Regions from separate parts of the Jeotgalicoccus sp. S0W5 genome, predicted to be linked through region 3. Evidence: riboswitches for the same ligand, from Rfam matches in the RefSeq annotation. Region 3 holds a riboswitch; each other region holds the start of a gene.
What was found. Region 3 has a riboswitch for thiamine pyrophosphate ahead of EYB29_RS01285 (ECF transporter S component). Riboswitches for the same ligand answer to the same signal wherever they lie in the genome.

Region 1 (6,717 bases), on a different contig from region 3:
TCTTTTAGAATAATTTTAAAGACAGGAGATTGACCATTCAATCTCCTGTAGCTTTAAAATAAGGAGGCTTTTTGGTGAGTAAAAAGTATATAAATATACTACTTTTGGCACCTGCATTATTACTATTAGCTATTTTTACAGTAGGGCCATTAGTTTATACGATTTATTTAAGTTTTTTTGATTGGAACTTAATATCTCCAAATAAAACATATGTAGGCTTAGATAATTATAAGGCACTATTAACAGATCCAACATTTAGAAGAATTATAGTCCAAACCTTCATATATATTTTACTTTTTATTATTCTTAATACAGGACTGACCTACATAATGGCATATATTATCGCTCATTTAATTAAATCAAATAAAGGTATATACAAGGTTGCGATATTTACACCTTCCGTAATTTCTCTAGTTGTTGGCTCCATGTTATTTCTTTGGATTTTGAATCCAGTATCAGGACCGGTCGCCATCGTTTTAGCTTGGTTTGGTTTATCTATACCGAATTGGACAGTAACTGAAGGTATGGTTATTGTCGTTCTGAGTCTAATCGTAGCTTGGAAAGTATTTGGCTATAACTTTATTGTGCTCTATTCAGGAATTGTCGGGATACCAACTGAAATTATTGAAGCAGCTAAGGTGGATAAAATATCTAAATTTAGAATTTTTACAGATATCATCATACCGATGAGTTCAGCAACAGGTTTTTACATATTAATTATGACCATTGTGCAGGGGCTACAATATGTATTTACTCCGATTAGAGTTGTCACACAAGGTGGTCCTAACTACCACAGTAGCAACCTAATATATCACTCCTATCATGAAGCATTTGATCTATTTAATACAGGAGTCTCAGCAGCAAGCTCTGTCATTACTTTAATCATATTTATGTTTCTTCTTGCAATGCAATTCATATTTGTAGAAAGGAATGTATATTATGAAAATTAGACAGTTTATATGGCACATTCTAATCATTATTTTTATAGTGGTTGCCTTATATCCAATTTTATTTGCAGTATCAAACTCTTTTAAACATTTAAATGACGCCTTCGTGTCAACAATTAATTTAATTCCTAATTCATTTACTCTCGAGAATTATCAAGGTTTATATGAAACAATTCCATTGTTTAAGATTACATTGAATACCTTTGTCATTGCGAGCATCATCACTTTTTTCAAAATAGTAACTTCTTTGCTGGCAGCATACGCATTGACATATTTTAATTTTAAATTTAAAAAAGCAACATATTTTTTACTAATCAGTACCATTTTTATTCCTTTTACAGTCACTATGATACCCAACTATTTAATCGTTTCTCATTTTGACCTAATTGACAGTGTATGGGGAGTTATTCTCCCACAATTAGCAGATGCCATAGGAATATTTATGTTAACGCAAGCAATGAGAAACATTCCTAAACCTTTAATTGAGGCAGCTCAAGTAGATAATATCTCTACTTTTAATATTATGAAGGATCATGTATTACCAATTGTCAGACCGGCACTAACTTCAACAGCAATTTGGTTTTTTATCTTGGCGTGGAATGATTATGTCTGGCCCCTTCTAATGCTACGTTCTAGAGATAGTTATACACTGCCACTCGCTTTACAGCTATTTGTAAGTTCAGAGGGTGGGACAAACTTTACGGTAGCTATGGCTTTATCTGTGATAACAATGGCGATTCCATTGATCTTATATTTAATTTTCCAACGTTACATCATAAATACTTTTTCATCTAGCGGAATTAAGTGAGGAGTAAGTTAATGACATCAATTATTTTAAAAAACGTAAACAAAAGTTATGGTGACAATACCGTAATAGATAATTTGAATCTAGAGATTAAAGAAGGGGAGAGAACTATATTTCTTGGCCCTTCTGGATGTGGTAAATCGACTATATTAAGGATGATTGCAGGCCTTGAAAAAATCACTAGTGGTGAAGTATTTCTTGGAGATAGAAATGTAACACATCTAGCATCTGGAGAAAGAAATATTGCTATGGTCTTCCAAAACTATGCCTTATATCCCCATATGAGTGTGGAGAAAAATATTCTCTATGCATTAAAGCGTAATGGAGTATCTAAAACTGATAGAGAAAATCGTTTAGAGAAAGTTTTAGCAATGCTGGAATTAGAACAGTATAGAAAGCGTATGCCTAAAGATCTTTCTGGGGGTCAGAGGCAAAGAGTGGCTTTGGCTAGAGCAACAGTGAAGCAATCAAATTACTTTTTACTAGATGAACCCTTATCAAATCTAGATGCAAAACTAAGAGTAGTGGCTCGTAGAGAGTTATTAAAGCTTCATGAAGAATTTAAACAGACTTTTGTCTATGTGACTCATGACCAAGTTGAAGCGATGGCACTTGGAGATCGTATCGTCGTTTTAAATAAGGGTGAAGTTCAGATGGTAGATACGCCTTATAACGTCTATCATCAACCAAGGAACTTGTTTACAGCTCAGTTCATTGGTTCACCACCAATGAATATTCTTGATGGTTTTGTTAAAGATAAGCAGTTCTGTTTCGATGAACAATCCATAGATATTAGTAGTATCAATGGAGTGGGCAAAGAATTAGAAGGTAAGAAAGTATATCTCGGTATTAGACCGGAAAATATGAAGATTAGTGAAAATGATGATGGGGACATCAAAGGGAAAGTCATTTTTAGAGAAAATTTTGGAGCAGAGGTCGCTCACACCATTCAAATTGGTGCAACAGAAATTATTGTAATGTCTAACACAATCATTAATCAAGACGAGGTGTCGGTTATCGTTAATCGAGAACATGTTCACTTCTTTGATAAAGAAACAGAAACAAACTATAAATATTTGATGGAGGATTTATAATGAATATTTTACTTAGTACAAACGCATTTATTACTACTGGCTTTAAGCCACTAAAAGAATTACTAGTTGATTATGATACATTCGATTTTGGACTTGAACTGTTCCCGAATTTTGAAGATAAAAGATTTAAAGATGAATTAGCCGAAATTAAATCGCTAATCAAAGACAGACCCTTGTCCATGCATGGTCCGTATTTTAAGGTGGAGCATAGTGCAGAGAAAGGTACAGATGCTTATAAATATGCCATAGACCAGATTGAACAAACCTTAGAAATCTGTGAAGACTTAAATATCAAGCATCTTGTTTTTCATCATAATAACAAAAAAATTACTGATGAGAATAAAGCTTCATCAATAGTTGAAAGTCAAAAAAATCTTCATGAATTGGATGACATTTGTAAAGAATCTGATGTTGAAATCCTCGTTGAAAATGCAGGGGTCTATGCTAAAAATAATGTACTATTTGATGAAGAAGAATTTATAAGTATGTGTAAAGAAGAGGGAAATAATCTACTTATCGATATTGGCCACGTTAATGCTAATAACTGGAGTCTTGAAAATATTATTTCTTCTTTAAAGGAGCAAATTACGCATTATCACTTGCATAATAATGTTGAAGGGAGAGATGATCATAATAGAATTCATGATGGTTCATTAGATTTTGAAGACTTTGTTAAATTGTATAATATGTATACACCAGAAGCGGACTTAGTTCTTGAATATAACTATGATCTTGGTAATGATATAAGTGCAATAAAAGAAGATTTGGACTTCTTATATAAAACTTTTAAGTAAGACTTTTAAACAACATGCTGTGTTCTCTTATTTTCTTATAAATAGACTAGAAATAATTTGCCATTTATACTATAGTAAAGTGTATTGATTACTTATGCCGACATAGTTTAATGGTAGAACACAGCCATGGTAAGGCTGCAATACGAGTTCGATTCTCGTTGTCGGCTGTTTCAACCAACTCTACAAGAGTTGGTTTTTTTGTTTAATTATTTGCAAAAGATTGTACTAATCGATAATGTTAAATAAAGAATGAAATTTGGAGGTTATGATGACAACAGTCACTCTACAAGAAGCAATTTTTACTGTAAGTAATCTTAGAACCGAACTCGCTAATGAATATGAGAAATTCAGTACAGAGTACCGAGTGCCTATTTCGGTTAACAATGAAAAAATTGATCATGCAGATAAGCTTTCTAAAGTTAATGAATCACTAGCTAAAGTAAAGCAATTGAGAAATGATTTAGTAACTTTAAAAACAGCAATTCACCACAAAAATTCTACAGCTACAGTGGTTCTTGACGGCACTGAAATAACCGCATCTAGTGCCTTAGAGTCATTGAAAATTGAACGTGGTATCATCAACAATATAAAGAACAATATTACTTTTGGCTATGGTCGTGAACGTGTTAAGACTATATCTGGGGTAGGTATTGTTGAAGAGGGTATCATCAATGAAGATGAGATCAAAGAATATCTGTCAGAACTTGAAACACTCGTTAACAAAAAATCAATCTTAATCGATAAATTTAACAGTACTGAAACGATTGACGTCACACTAACAAGCATATAAGTCATGTATTGGTAGAAAGAGACCTATTTTAAATCGAGAATTTGATGGATTACAATTTACGTTTTATTTATCTGTTACGATTTAAGAATTCGAATCAAACGACTGATGGACAATCATAGTGATGATTATCTCTTTCGATGGAGTTTCCCTCAAAAACTTTTGGGTGTTAAGTTTTGCCTTTTTGCTCACCTACAAATTAAATAATAAAGACTAGGGGTGCACTTTTGTGCTGAGAGATGAACAATCGACCCTTTGAACCTGTAGGTTAGGACCTGCGTTAGGGAAGTCTGTGTCGATAAATTTTGGCGACACCTTTCTAATGGACTCGGACCTCTCAACAGGTTCGGGTTTTTATCTTGTCTGGTCGGAAGGGGAGTTTTAATGTTTACTGAACGTTTATGGACGCGTGTGGAAGGGATTTGGTCTTCTTATTTGGAACATCCTTTTGTTAAAGGTTTAGGGGATGGCTCGCTTGATAATGAGAAGTTTCAGCACTGGTTAAAGCAGGATTACGTCTATCTTGTGGAGTATTCTCGTTTAATGGCGATTGGTGCAGAGAAGGCACCAGATCTAGAGACGATGAACTTGTTTACAGAGTTATTACATGGGACTTTGTTCGGGGAGATGGATTTACACCGATCTTTTTCAAAACGCTTTGGTATATCTGAGGATGAATTGTTGGAGACAGAAGCATCAGCTGTGAATACGGCTTATACATCTTATATGCTAAATCATGCTCAGCGCGGAGATGCTGCTGTTGTAGCTGCATGTTTATTAACTTGTGCTTGGTCTTATAATTTTATTGGCAGTCATTTAAAAGAGCAGTATAACCATGATAAGAATCCATACAAAGAATGGGTAGATATGTATTCTGATGCGGAGTTTACTGCCTTAAATAATAATGCTATGAAACTTATGAATCGCTTGGCCGAAGGGAAGCCTGAACGTGAGCTGAAGGTCTTGGAAGATATTGTTGTAAAGACGAGTAAGTACGAGTATATGTTCTGGGATATGTGTGAGAACAGGGAGACTTGGGATGTCTAGTTTGAGGTGCAGATTTAGCTGAAATGCAGTTATAAAAGATCATAAGTTTTCTAAATTGTTAAGGGTCTGTAAAACATGTGTATTCCATAATTTCTTTGGGGTAAGCTAGGACTAACATCACGATTCAGTCTGAAAACCTATACTACTTTAAGGAGAGGGAATTTATTATGAAGAAACTCTTAACTGTTACATCATTAGTAGGCGTATTGGCACTTGCTGCATGCGGAGGCGGTTCTGAAGAAGAAGGTACAGAGGAAGGTACAGAAACAGAAGAATCTGGTACAGAAGGAACTGAAACAGAGACTGAAGGCACAGAATCAGAAGATACAGAGTCAGAAGATACTGAATCAGATGACGAAGGTGAATAGAACATTTGAATATCGGCCGCTGGTAAAAACCGGTGGCTTTTTTTCTTGATGCGAATTATTAAAATTTTGTAAGGGTATCATATATAATATATATAATTCGACATATTACAGGAGCGAAAAGAAGTATGAAAATTGGTGTGATTTCTGATTTGCATATTGATCGATACAATGATGAAAAACTACAACAGAAGGATTTTACCTTAACCTTGGCAAATGAGGTGAATCGTCAATCACTCGATGTGTTGTTGATAGCGGGCGATATTTCAAATGATCATATGCGGTCTTATCGTTTCATGCAGGCACTGGAACAAATGACAGGCGTTGTGATTTACTTTGTGCCAGGCAACCATGATTTTTGGAATCAATCAGGAGATGATAAGACGACACAGGAGATACATCAATTCTTCAAAAGCACGAAGTATTATAAAGAAGGCGAACCTGTAGATCTAGGTAACGGCTGGGCAATCGTTATGAATGCCGCTTGGTACGACTATACTTACGCAAGTGACCGCTTTTCTAAATCACGTCTAGAAGAACGCAGTTATTACGGTGGAACATGGCAAGATTTAGTACGTGTAGATTGGGGAAAAAGCGATCCAGAGATATCTTTAGAATTTGCAGAAAAAGCTGCACATGATTTGGAAATGATAAAGGATAAGAAAATTATTTTAATGACCCATGTCGCAACACATAAAGCATTTAGAGTTCCCATGCCAAACCGCTTATTTGATTACTACAACGCCTTTATTGGTACGTCAGACTTTGACACATTTTATGGGGACTATGATATTAAATACAGCGTTATGGGGCATATCCACTTTCGACACCAAGTTATTGAAGGTGGCGTTAAATATATTTGTGCATGCCTTGGATAC
Region 2 (6,717 bases), on a different contig from region 3:
TTAATGTTGTCATACGCTTTTTTTTATTCCTCTTCTTTCTCAAAATCTTCTTTTGATTCCATACGAACATTGAATTCGTTAATGAGAGACTCACCTTCATACCCTTTTTCAACAAGGTAGGCAAGTAGGTTCTCAGCATAGTTTGGACCATGAGTGACTATCGCCCCTTTAAAAATAACTGAGGTTTTATCTTCCTTATCATGAATATCCATTAAAGTAGCTGAAAATTTTGCTGGTGTGTTGGTCGGTCTAGTAATTGTCACCATCATATCAAGTTGTTGATCTTTTAATTTGGTGAGCACTGATGATAGATGACTGGAGGTCACAATCTCAATAATCCATGGTTCCTCGCCTTCTTCTAAGTTAATGATGACACCATCTAGTACTTCTGGAACGATAAAATTCTGTTCTTGAATAATTTTTAGATCAATCACCTTAAATGATTTCATTTTGATTACCCCTTCATAAAATACAAATTATCTTTTTTCGTATGCTAAAATTTACTATTTTTGAATTCTTGCTATATTTTAAGTGGTCTTTTGTCATTATTGTATATTATTCTAAGCGGAAATGAAATTATTGCTTTTTGCAGAATATTTCATCCTCACTTACATTGGTAACAGGAAGGGTGGTGAAATAAGATGATGAACAAAGTATTGCTTGTCGGTGAACTTATTAGCAACAACGTCATTGCGAAAAATGCCCAAGGTAGTGTCAATGCATTTATTATTGCTACAGTTCGTGTGCCGAAAGATAGTCGTCGTGAAAAAGAAGTACATTTTCTTTACTGTAAAGCCTTTGGAAAGAGTGTACCAAAAGTATTAGAAATGACAAATATAGGTGACATATTATGTGTCAGTGGACAGTTAGCAACCACTACAACTACAAGTGATGATGGTACTAGAGAGTACCGCATGGAAATTTGGGTAGAGAGTGTTAAACAAGTGCCTGAAAAGATTCAAAATCGTACAGATATTTCTAATCCATCTCGGTTGATTGAACAAGCAGTCAATCACTACAACATCCAAGACGCACTCGGTGAACAGTACGTACATACTATAACTGAGTCAAAACAAGCAGCAAATACTGATAGAGAAAAGCAAATTGAAGTGATTCAAAGCATAGTTGAAGAAGCAGAAATTAAAACAGAAGAAAGTAAAGACAAAGTAATCGCTTAATTTTACCCCACTTATGATGCACCAATTCATCTCACTCACAAAGCATATCTAATGAGCTGCTGCGGCTCATAGATATGCTTATTTTTATGATATAAAATATTCAGATTAATGAAATCTAATTGTATTAAACTGAACTTTTTGTAATATGATTGTAAAGAAACGATTAAATTTTTAAATTGCTGTAACCTATGTAATGACTTTTTTCCCTATAATAAATATCGTTAATGAAAAAGAGCGGCGAGTATTGGTAAAAATGAATTAAACATTATGGAGGAAATATTCTTATGAAAAAGGTTTTAGCATTTGGAGCAGTTGCAGCAGTTTCAACTACTATTGCATATTCGGCAGAAGCGGCGTCACACACAGTAGAATCAGGTGACTCATTATGGGTACTAGCAGAAGAGAACAATGTAACAGTTGAATCACTTAAAAAAGATAACAACTTAACTTCAGATATTATCGTTCCTGGTCAAGTATTAGAAATTGATGGAGATAAAAAAACTGAAGCTAAAGAAGAAACATCTGACAAAGACAATAAAGAAGTAAAAGATACATATGTAATTGAAGCAGGTGACACACTTTTTGATATCGCTGTAGAATTCGATGTCTCTGTAGCTGAACTTAAAGAATGGAACAACCTATCATCAGATATTATTTTTGTAGGTAAAGAATTAGTTGTTGCCGCTGATGCAGCACCAGATGCAGCAACTCCAGTTGCTGAACCAGCAACTGAGGTGGAAAAAGTTGAAGAAACAACAACTAATGCGCCAGCTGAAGAGGTTCAAGAAGAAGAAGTTCAACAACAAGCACAACAACAACAGCAGCCACAACAACAAGCACAAAGTACAAATACAAATAGCGGCTTAAACTGGGGTGCTTTAGCAGCTTGTGAATCTGGCGGAAACGCGAGTGTCGTAAGTGCTAATGGTCTATATCACGGCCTATACCAGTTTGATGCTCAAACTTGGCAGTCAGTAGGTGGTTCAGGTGTTGCTTCACAAGCATCTGCTGCTGAACAAACACAAAGAGCACAAATGCTATATGATCAAAGAGGATCATCACCTTGGCCTGTATGTGGTTCAAGACTATAAGATAAAATCAACATCGGCACTCCTATAGTGTCGATGTTTTTTTGTGGTAAAATTAAGCCAATAGATTAAGGAGGGTTCAGTATGCTTGAACTGGTGAATTTATCTAAACATTTTGGCAAGGTTAAAGCAGTCAAAGACGTATCGTTCACTCTATATCCTGGAGAAGTTTTTGGTTTTATCGGACCGAATGGAGCGGGGAAATCGACGACAATTCGTATGATTATTGGTGCTTTGGAACCAACGAAAGGTGATATTCTTTTCAATGATAAAAATATTAAGGAAAATAAAAACTATATTGAAAAGATTGCATACGTTCCTGGGGATGTCAATCTGTGGGGAAACTTAACAGGTGGTGAGGTCATCGACTTCATGATGGCTGCTAAAGGCTATCATAACGATGACAGAAAAGCGGCATTAATTGAACGTTTTAGATTAGATATACATAAAAAATGTAAGACGTATTCCAAGGGAAATAAACAAAAAGTTGCATTAATTAGTGCTTTTCTCAGTGATGCAGATGTATTTATCTTTGATGAACCAACTACTGGTCTTGACCCATTAATGGAGCGAGTGTTTCATGAAGAAATCATCAACTTAAAAAATAATAACAAGACCGTCTTATTATCGAGCCATATTCTTTCTGAGGTTGAAAAGCTTGCGGATCGTATTGCTATAATCAGAGACGGTAAAATCATAGAAGCTGGTACTATGAATGATCTTAGGCACATTACTCGAGTAGAATATATCATCGAAACTGATGATAATATTGATGCGTTAAAACATCAAAAATTTATTCATGATTTTTCATCTGACAGTGATGGTTACCATATGTTCATCGATAATAATGATATTCCTCAGTTTTTAAGATATTTGAAGATCTATAATCTCAAATCATTAAAAACAACACCACCAAAACTTGAGGATATCTTCATCAGATATTACGAGGATGCAAAATGACATATTTTAGATTGATCGGACGTAATGTGCGTTTTCAGGTCTTCTTATGGCTTCTGATTTTATGTGGTATCTCACTGTCGATACCCAGTGTATTTAACACACTATATGGGACTGAAGAAGAACGCTTAGGTATGAAAATGACCGTTGATAACCCTGCAATGGTGGCCTTAATTGGACCGATTCCAGAGGGGGATTACACATCACCGGTAATGTTTGCGCACCAAATGTTGTTAATTATGGCAATCTTCCATGGTCTGTTTAATATTTTAATCGCAAACGGAATTGGGAGAAAAGCAGAGGAAGAAGGTTTAACGGAATATATTCTAACGACAGGTACGAAGAAATCGACGATCATCAGTTCACAAATCATGTTAGGTATCATAATCAATATACTTGTCTGTTTTATCCTAGTTGTCGGATTACAACTTATCAATGTTGAAGGATTAAGCTTACCTGGAAACTTATATTACGCACTAGGTCTGAGCTTATTTGGACTCTCATTCTTTGTACTGACGCTTTCTTTCGGACAATTATTCCAAAGTGCAGATCTAACATTTGGTCTGACACTCACCGTTCTCCTTGCTTTATACCTGTACAGAGCAATGACGGATGTGGTGGATACAAGATTTTCTGTAATCTCTCCTTATCACTGGTTGTCTCGTATAGAAGCCTATGGTATAGAATCATCTGGACTATGGCTCATGCCATTCTCAATCGTCATTCTATTAGTGGCCTTAAGTTACGTATTGTTTTACAAGCGTGATTTAGGAAGCGGTTATTTTAATATCGATAAAAAACCGAAGGAAAGAAAAATCTCAAGCTACTTTAGATTAGCCTTCATCAATAGTAAGGTCTTGATGATGTCATGGATAGTGGGTCTCTTTATAGTTGGTTTATCTTACGGTTCTATTTTTGGAGATCTTGATCAAGTCATCGGTCAAAATGATATGCTTAAAGCCGCATTTGAAGGTCAAGATGGCACCATGTTTTTTATAAATTTACTATTTATAATCTCTGCACTAATTGCGACGGTACCTGCCTTAATGGTGAATGGTAGATTTTTAATAGAAGAAAAATCAGGACGTTTAGAGATGATGAACGCGGCGACGTTAAATAATAGAATTTCACTTACAACGGCATATTTAATACACTGGTTTTACGCGAACTTAGTGGGTATACTGAGTTATTTACTGACCTTAGTTGGAATGTATTTAGCTAGTATTAATGTGACAGGACTAGAGCTCACAGAAGTCGATTACATTAAAGGACTTATTAATTACAGTGCTGCAATGGTATTTATTATAGGAGTCTCTTCATTACTCATTGGTATATATGCTAGACTTCATATATTTGTCTGGATATATCTGGCATATATATTCTTGGTTAATTATTTAGGAAGTTTGATTGACTTAAATGAAAACTTCTTAAAACTGAGTCCATTTTATTACTTGAGCGATGTTCCTATAGAAGGTTTAGATGAGTTAGCAGTTGTAATTGTTACAAGTCTAGGTATTGTGATGATGCTTATCGGTTTAATATGTATAAGGAAACGGAATCTTCTTTGACACTAAAGTACAATGTGATACAATACATTTAAATAACATTTACCACTAGGGGCGCCAATTGGCTGAGATAGTGAAAACTTGTCCCTTTTTACCTGATCCAGGTTATGCTGGCGGAGGGAAGTGCGAATAAAATGAATACAGCATTCGTTTTGATAAGCCCACTTCTTTTCAGGAAGTGGGCTTATTTTTTAGGAGGAATCTAATAATGACTTTACCAACTGCGTTAACAATAGCTGGAACTGATCCAACAGGTGGGGCAGGTGTCCCTGCTGATATCAAGGCATTCTCATCAAGAGATGTATACGGCATGGCTGTTATCACCTCACTTGTTGCACAAAATACATTAGGCGTTCAGGATGTCTATAACGTACCGATAGATTTTATCGAAAAGGAACTTAAGAGTGTTTTTGATGATCAAGTGCCAAAAGCAATGAAAACGGGCATGATTGCTGAAGCGGATATGATGACCTTAATTGCAAAATACATAAGAGAATATGATATTCCTTATGTCATGGATCCTGTGATGATTGCAACAAGTGGGGACCGTTTGATGACCGCAGCATCGATGGATACGCTCATCAATACACTCATTCCGCTCGCTGATATTGTGACACCAAATCTACATGAGGCAGAGGCAATTACAGGACAGAAGATAGAAAACACATCAGATATAGAACATGCTTTAAAATTCATCGTTGATGAAATGGGGGCCAAAAGTGTCATTATTAAAGGTGGTCACTTAGACGGCGATGCGACAGACTATATGTATGATGGGGAGCGTATTACGACACTATCCAGTGAAAGAATCGACACAGATCAAACACATGGTACAGGATGTACATTTTCAGCGGTACTTACTGCAGAGCTCGCTAAGGGTAATACTAAGGAAGATGCGTTTAAAACAGCGAAGGCGTATATAACAGATGCTATTAAACATGCACCTGGTATCGGGCAAGGTAGTGGGCCGGTAAATCATTTTTCATATAAAGGAGAATAACAATGATTGAACTCTTAAGACGCATTAATCCACTCGTTCTATGTATTACCAATGATGTAGTAAAACCATTCACTGCAAATAGCCTACTTGCACTCGGTGCATCACCAATTATGAGTGGCGAGAAGAAGGAGATGGCTGACATAATTAAGCATAGTGGCGCTGTACTCATCAACATAGGAACTTGTAGTGAAGATAAAATCGAACTCTATGAAACAGCGGCAAGAGAAGCGAATCAGAGTCAAGTACCTCTGATTATAGATCCTGTTGGATATGGTGCTTCCACTTTTAGAAGAAACGTCATCAACCATATATTAGAAAACCATAAGGTCGATTTAATTAAGGGAAATACAGGAGAAATTATGGCCTTAGCAGGTTTAGATGTTGAGTCTAAAGGCGTGGACTCTATTGCAGAAGGTAAAGCAGAAGAAATCGTTAAAGTTGCCTATGATAAATTAAAGGTGCCAATTTTGGTAACCGGTGAGACCGATGCATATACCAATGGTGAAACGATTATTTCTATGAACAATGGTCATGAATTCCAAGAGAAAATTACAGGATCAGGCTGTGTTTTAGGTGCAATTTGTGCATCATTTTTAGCAGTCGACCGAACCCAAGATGCTATTGTTAAAGCAGTGAGCTTATATAACATTGCTGCAGAACAAGCTGCTTTAAGTACGTCAGGACCAGGCATGTTTCAAGTTCAATTGATTGATGAAATGTATAAATTCTCTGAAGCGGACTACCAAAAATCTAAGGTGACTGTGCATGAATAGATCGGTATTAAGGTTATATCTCATCGCTTCATCTTCGAGCTTTAAAAACCCTTTAAAAGATTTAGAAACTGCCTTTAAGGCAGGAGTGACGTGTTTTCAGTTGAGAGAAAAGGGAGAAAATATTAAAAGTGGCGAAGATTTAATTAAATTTGCGAT
Region 3 (6,717 bases):
CTTTACTGATAGGAATACCTGTGACTTTGATCATCTCAGGTAAAACACCTTTTTTAATTAAGTCGCCCTTCATTTTTTCTGTAGCAACATAATAGACATCAGTATTATTAATTACCCAATTTTTGTGCACACAGTAATCTGTAATCACTGTATGAATTGGGATATCTAGGCCGAATTCTTCTTTAATGAGACTTAAAACAGGTGTTGGGAAAGTATTTAAAATGAGGTCTGGATTATGCTTATCAATTATATTTTTTAAATAAGCTAAACCATATTTTTTGTAGAAACAAGTGTTTAGTTTTTCCTGACGGGCATAATAGAAAAACTTGTAGGTCGGTTTGAAGTGAGTAAAGCACTTTAAGTACCAGTCTTTAATAAGTCGGGTTAATAAAGGGTGAGCCTCTAAATAAAGATCGTGTGTTACAACGTCGATATCATAGTCATTGAGCGCCTTGTTTAAAGTATTGCTTACCATTAGATGACCGTTACCAAAAGAGCCAGTGATCACAAGTACTTTAAGTTTAGACATTATTATATTCCCCCACATAATGTAATGAACTAGAGTGCAGTAAGAATCATATTTTTCACTTAAATAATATCATGAGATAAAAGAATTATTGAAAAATAAATAAACTCTTAACAATAGTAAAAATCCCTTTTAAAATTCAAAGGGATTTATCTTGCATCACTAGTATTAAAGATAGGGTAGTTTATGCCTAAATACGATGAGATTAATAGAGCGATTAAAATAGTAATGACAAAGAATATATCATTAAAGGAAAAAGTTGTTTGTCGGTAGTAGGTTCTCTGATTATCACTGAACCCTTTGGACTCCATAGCAATACCTAGGCGATATGCTCGACGTATACTTTGGCTCATCAAGGTAACGATTGTCATTCTTAGTCCTTTAAAACCAGGAATCCGTTTCTTATCTATTAAAGGTGCACGAACTTTTCTAGCACGTCTTAACTGTACATATTCTGAGAAAATTAATGGAATCATATTGATAGCTGCCATAAAAGAATAGGCATATTTTGACTTTATTTTGAAATGAATCATCAAAGCATAAAATACATCCGTAATCTTTAAAGTGAAGATTACTAATGCGCCAAATAACGATAAAATAACGCCTCTCATGGTGATATGAATACCACGGATAAAACTCTCTTCTGTAACATGGATGATACCTAATTTAAATAAGGTTGTATCGCCCTGTCCGTATAGAATCATATAGGTGCTGGATAATAAACCGGACACTAAAATAACGCCTAATAGAATACATAAATAACGCCATTGGATACCACTTAAGGTAAACAATAGTATCGCCATTATACATACAAAATAAAGCAAGGTATTCGGGTTATGAGTAAAGACGACAATCACAAAAAGTGCAGCAGCTGCGATAATTTTGGTAACTGGGTTAACGTTATGAACGAAAGTATCGTTATTCTTAATGCTATCGAACATTGTGTGTGTCCTTTTCTAGGATCATGCCATCCAGAATTTCTAAACGACGGGATGGATAACGCGTTTGAATATTCACGTCATGGGTAATCATAATTATTGTTGTACCAGCTTTAACCAATTCATCAAAAAGTTCCAGCATAAAGAACGTGTTTTTTTGATCCAGTCCAAAAGTCGGCTCATCTAATAACAACAAATCAGGTATGCCACCTAATGCTGTTGCCACACTTAAGCGTCTCTTTTGCCCTGTGGATAATTCTAGTGGATTTAGATGGGCAGAATGTTCTAGCGAAAACATTTTTAAAATATCTTCTGTCTTCTGTTTTGCTAGATTCTCATCATATCGGTGTTCCATATTGATATATATTTCGTCATAAACTCTATGAGTTATAAATTGCAGTTCTGGATTTTGAAAAACTGGGTAGACATCTCCGATGATATCCTTTGTTTTCTTTACAAGCTTATTCTTATAGATAATTTGTCCTTGATGGGGAATCAACTTCATCAATGCACTAAGAAAACTTGATTTACCCGCACCATTTGGACCTTCTAATGTAAGCCATTGCCGAGACCTTATGTGTAAATGATCAATGTAAAGTATATCAATGCCGCGTCTGTCTATTTTCATATCTCTAATTTCTAATAAAGGCGCTCCGTCTTTATTACTTTGTACAAATTGTGGTGCTTGGTTCCACGACATTGGATGCCAGACGCCGTATTCATTAAGTAAGTCAACGTGGTGACTTAGTACAAATTTTGGATCTTTATCGAGAATAATTTCTCCATCATCATTCATTAGGATGACACGGTCGACCTTATCCCAAATATATTCAACTCGGTGTTCTACAATCACAACAGTTAGGTCGGACCAAATAGATAAAATCGTTTCCCAAAGATTTTTTGCAGAATCATCATCTAACATGCTTGTTGGTTCATCTAAAAATAAAGTGTCCGGTTCTTGTAGGAGTGCTGCAGCAACAGATAGCTTTTGTTTCATCCCACCAGATAGTTGATTAATTGATAAGTCTAAAGGTACGTCTAGTCCAATTCTTTTTAAAGCGTTAGTCATCATGTTGTTCATCAGACTAGGAGCAATCCTCTGGTTTTCTAGGATAAATGCAAGTTCTTCTTCAACGGTTGGCATGGTGAACTGGGCATCAGGGTCTTGGAATACGTAGCTTGAAGCATTTGGTATATCTAAATAATCTGCTTTTACAGGTGTATGAATGACTTTAGGAATCAATCCGCCCATCACATTTAGTAAGGTGCTTTTACCGGAGCCAGAAGGACCGACAAGTAACACCTTTTCCCCTTTCTTAACACTTATATTGATGTTTGAAAATAATAGCTGCTCTGTCTCAGGGAATTTGAGTTTAAGGTTTTCGATATTTATATCAGTCATATTAAAAACCATCAGACGAATCGCTTTGTTTTTTACCAACATATTTTAAGACACCGGTCCCTTTTACACCTTCATAGAGTTTATGACCTAACCATCCGGCGACGATTGCGCCACTGATAATTCTGAAGATAAGCATCAGCATTAGGTTCCAAGTTTCTAAATGACCAAGGTAGCCATAATACCAATCAAGCGGAATTGTTGATAAGGCTGCTGCTACACCTGCGAGTACAGCTACATATAACTTAGTACTGTTATATCTATAGAGTAAGAAAATGATCTCACATGCCAGTCCTTGGAGTAGTCCATACATGATTAAGACGATATCGAACTGTAACAGAACGATCGTTTCTCCAGAAGCTGCTGCAAATTCTGCAAGTAAAGCGACACCCGGTTTTCTAATAATTAAATAAGCTACAATTGCAGCAATGAACCACATACCATAGACCAATTCATTGATGTGTAAACCAAGGGGCTGCAAGACGGTATATACACCATCCCAGAGAGAATAAAGTACTGCAAAAACTAAGGCGATGACAACTGTGATCAATACGTCTGTCAAAGTTAAAACATTGCTGTTTTTCATAGAATAAACCTCCGTGATTTTTACAAATAAAAAAACACACCACTAACGGAATGGTGTGCATATAAAAATATGCCACTTCCCTACGCTAGTATGATCTAGATCAGGTGATAAGGGTGATTCTCAGCCTTTACAGGCACCCCTAGTGGTGGTGATTTCAATATTTGATTATCTCAATCATAGTACACTTACACATTTTTGTGAAGTTAATTTGTAACAGTCACGCCGTGATTCGTACTTTCGTATAGGGTGACTTTAATTAAATCATCTTGCGGCTTTAAAATTTTGTTAAATTCATCTCTGATCCATAGTGCGATATTTTCCGCAGTAGTATTCATATTTACTAGCGTCTCATTTAATATCTGCCCATCTAAAAGCGGCCGGATTTTATTGTGGTATAAGGCGTCAATAGCCATAAAGTCAGTCGCTAAACCGGACTCATCAATTGGTGAGTTCACATCAACCGTCAATCTATAGGTGTGGTTGAGTAAATCTTTATACTGTGTTTTGGAAAAAAAGATTCGATTATCACAAGTGAATGTGTAATGGAGATGAATGGTGACCTGTTCTTTCTTATAGGCAAAATTGCTTGGTGCTTGTATATGACTCAGTGTTGACATAGTTTTCATCCTTTACTCATTAAAGAGTGCCTTAGATATGTTTAGGGCTCTTAACATTGCTGTTTTTTTATAGTTATGGTCTTCGCTCTTAATCAGTATATCATTCACTGTTTTAACACCTTCTACAATGTAATCTCCCTTGTTTAGCATAATACACTCTGCTCTTGCACCTGCGACAACATCAGATATTTCTGAACGTGTTGGGATACCGTTCTTAATCAGAGATTCTAATACTTGAGTTGCCCAAATCATTGGAATGTGTGCAGCCTCACATATCCATAATAGTTCTTCTTGAATTTCACTCAAGCGTTCATAGCCGATTTCTACAGCGAGGTCTCCACGAGCGAGCATGACACCAAAAGGTCTGTGTGAAGCGGCTTCGGCTATGATATTAGGGAATTCTTTTATGGCTTCTACAGTTTCGATTTTAGCAATAATAGGCATGTCTTTATTGTCATCAGGGAGCTTATCCTGTAATACCGATTCGATAAAAGCCATATCCTCTTTTGATTTAACGAAGGAAAAAGCGATCAAATCGGCATGTTGGCTAGCAAAATCTAAGTCTACTAAATCTTTTTCTGTTAAGACGTTTAAATCGATATCTACATCTGGGAAATTAATGCCTTTCTCTGTCTTAATTTTAACGCCATTTTCTTTAGTTACTTTAGTCACTTTTAAAATTAGGCCTGAGTCAAGAACCTCTGTTACCTTAGCCTCAACTTGACCGTCGTCAATCTTAATCAGTTGCCCAACATCAATATTTTTAAGGACTTCGGGTACTGAAGTGTTAACTGCAATTTCAATGTTAGCTGGTAAAGTCATCGCATCTTCATTAGATAAGAGGAATGATTCACCGGTTTTCAATTTAGGGTTTCTCTTGGAAGTAAGTAGATTTTTAATGCGAACTTTAGGACCGCTAATATCCATCAGAATACGACATTCTGTGTTCCCTTCTTTAGCCGCCTGTTTTATGTTGTGAATCATTTTCTTCCAAACACTACTGTCATCGTGGGCACAATTAATACGGGCTGTATTCATGCCTGAATCTATAAGGTCTTTTACAAGTTGATAGTCTGTTGCTGCGTCACTTGGCATAGTCACCATGATTTGTGATTGCCTGATTTCAGGGCCTTTGCCAAGCAAAAGGTCAGTATTATGTTTAAGCATGCTATATCGATTTTCGCCATCTTGATATTCTGGATAAGAAACATCATCTTGTTCATGGCCTGTTATATAACCTAAGGTTTTAATTACTGAATCTAAGTTTGACAAAACATGGGGCTCGATGCGTCCAAGAGAAGAAACGCCCCAAGGGATTAAATTATTTTGGATTTCTCGATGATCGTACTGCCTGAACGCCATATAATATGCTAAATTTCGAAGACTGTCACTATAGCTACTTCTTGTGTTAGATTCGGACCACTGGTCTAGCAATTTTTGGCCATCATCTAGCACTTGTACTTTCAACGATTTTACATCTTCAAGTATCCTTTTTGCTTCCTCGTTCATGATCAACCTCCTTAAAGGTGAAAAAGCTGCCCGGCCATTCATTAACCGGACAGCCGATCTTTATATATATATTTCATCTGTTGCTTTGGCACCTTCTATATCACGTTCCTTGAGTTCGTGTGTTGAGAATGTAGTCCAAACAACTGTAATCGTCGAATAATTAATTCTGATACCTGGGTGGTGTTGTACATCTTCTGCATACTCTGCAAGCTTATTGACGAAGTCTATGCCTTCAGGGAATGTTTCGAACTTAAATTTTTTAATTAACTTCTCATCTTCAAGAGTCCAACCTTCCAACTGCTCTGCTTCTTCTTTTATATTCATGTTAATACCTCCCGTTTATAATTTATCTATTTATTATTTACCCATATTTAAATATAAAAATCCAAAATGATTTAATATGTTTACCATGTGGTAAAGGATATCTAACTACATAAAGTGGGTGATATAAATGGATATAGAAAAGATAACGACACGTATTAAAGAAATTTTAGAAGAATCAAAAGTAGGCGTATTATCAACTGCTAAGGACAATATTCCAGACTCTCGTTACATGTGGTTTTATAACGATGGTTTAACCCTTTATGCTAAAACAAATGATCAGTCAAGAAAATACGAGGAGCTGATTGATAATCCTAACGTCCATGTATTGTTAGGGTTTAATGATGAGAAAAAACACGCGTTTGTAGAAATAACAGGATCAGTGGAAATAGTAAAGGACCAAGAAGTAATAGAAAATATTTGGGAAGAAGCGGATGAAGAATTTTTTGGATCTGTAAATAATCCTAATCTGGTTGCCCTTAAAGTGAAACCTAATTATATAAAGATTATGAGAGATAAGAATTTTGATGAAGTAGAAATTGATATCGAAGATATATAGTTTAGATTTATTCTTACAGGGCATACAAACTATGAGAAGGATTTTTAAAATCTAATTAGGAGTGATTATGTTAATGAGTAAAATATCTGCTTCAGATATTTTAGAAAGTGCAAAAAAAGAACAGGTAGACTATGTCAAACTTCAGTTCACTGACATACTAGGCGCCCTGAAAAATGTGGAAATTCCTGTTGAACAATTAGAAGAAGCTCTTGAAGGTCAAACAATGTTTGATGGTTCTTCAGTAGAAGGTTTTGTTCGAGTT

Region 1: another riboswitch for thiamine pyrophosphate. It lies ahead of tenA (thiaminase II); the one in region 3 lies ahead of EYB29_RS01285 (ECF transporter S component).
Region 2: another riboswitch for thiamine pyrophosphate. It lies ahead of thiD (bifunctional hydroxymethylpyrimidine kinase/phosphomethylpyrimidine kinase); the one in region 3 lies ahead of EYB29_RS01285 (ECF transporter S component).

Annotation. Positions count from the first base shown of each region.
Region 1 is NZ_SIRQ01000004.1:106,235-112,951, reverse strand. Features, by position in the region: gene EYB29_RS07045 (ABC transporter substrate-binding protein) at 1-13, shown strand, start outside; gene EYB29_RS07040 (carbohydrate ABC transporter permease) at 75-950, shown strand; gene EYB29_RS07035 (carbohydrate ABC transporter permease) at 940-1,755, shown strand; gene EYB29_RS07030 (ABC transporter ATP-binding protein) at 1,767-2,846, shown strand; gene EYB29_RS07025 (sugar phosphate isomerase/epimerase family protein) at 2,846-3,640, shown strand; tRNA gene EYB29_RS07020 (tRNA-Thr) at 3,737-3,807, shown strand; gene EYB29_RS07015 (hypothetical protein) at 3,909-4,430, shown strand; TPP riboswitch at 4,633-4,731, shown strand; gene tenA (thiaminase II) at 4,812-5,474, shown strand; gene EYB29_RS07005 (hypothetical protein) at 5,642-5,842, shown strand; gene EYB29_RS07000 (metallophosphoesterase) at 5,968-6,717, shown strand, end outside.
Region 2 is NZ_SIRQ01000004.1:20,190-26,906, reverse strand. Features, by position in the region: gene EYB29_RS06570 (YwpF family protein) at 24-449, opposite strand; gene EYB29_RS06565 (single-stranded DNA-binding protein) at 642-1,178, shown strand; gene EYB29_RS06560 (transglycosylase family protein) at 1,463-2,269, shown strand; gene EYB29_RS06555 (ABC transporter ATP-binding protein) at 2,351-3,226, shown strand; gene EYB29_RS06550 (ABC transporter permease) at 3,223-4,791, shown strand; TPP riboswitch at 4,829-4,927, shown strand; gene thiD (bifunctional hydroxymethylpyrimidine kinase/phosphomethylpyrimidine kinase) at 4,994-5,788, shown strand; gene thiM (hydroxyethylthiazole kinase) at 5,791-6,561, shown strand; gene thiE (thiamine phosphate synthase) at 6,554-6,717, shown strand, end outside.
Region 3 is NZ_SIRQ01000002.1:92,042-98,758, reverse strand. Features, by position in the region: gene EYB29_RS01300 (MGDG synthase family glycosyltransferase) at 1-529, opposite strand, end outside; gene EYB29_RS01295 (energy-coupling factor transporter transmembrane component T family protein) at 676-1,467, opposite strand; gene EYB29_RS01290 (ABC transporter ATP-binding protein) at 1,457-2,908, opposite strand; gene EYB29_RS01285 (ECF transporter S component) at 2,868-3,449, opposite strand; TPP riboswitch at 3,510-3,600, opposite strand; gene EYB29_RS01280 (6-pyruvoyl trahydropterin synthase family protein) at 3,653-4,066, opposite strand; gene EYB29_RS01275 (pyruvate kinase) at 4,079-5,575, opposite strand; gene EYB29_RS01270 (4a-hydroxytetrahydrobiopterin dehydratase) at 5,636-5,899, opposite strand; gene EYB29_RS01265 (pyridoxamine 5'-phosphate oxidase family protein) at 6,027-6,455, shown strand; gene glnA (type I glutamate--ammonia ligase) at 6,529-6,717, shown strand, end outside.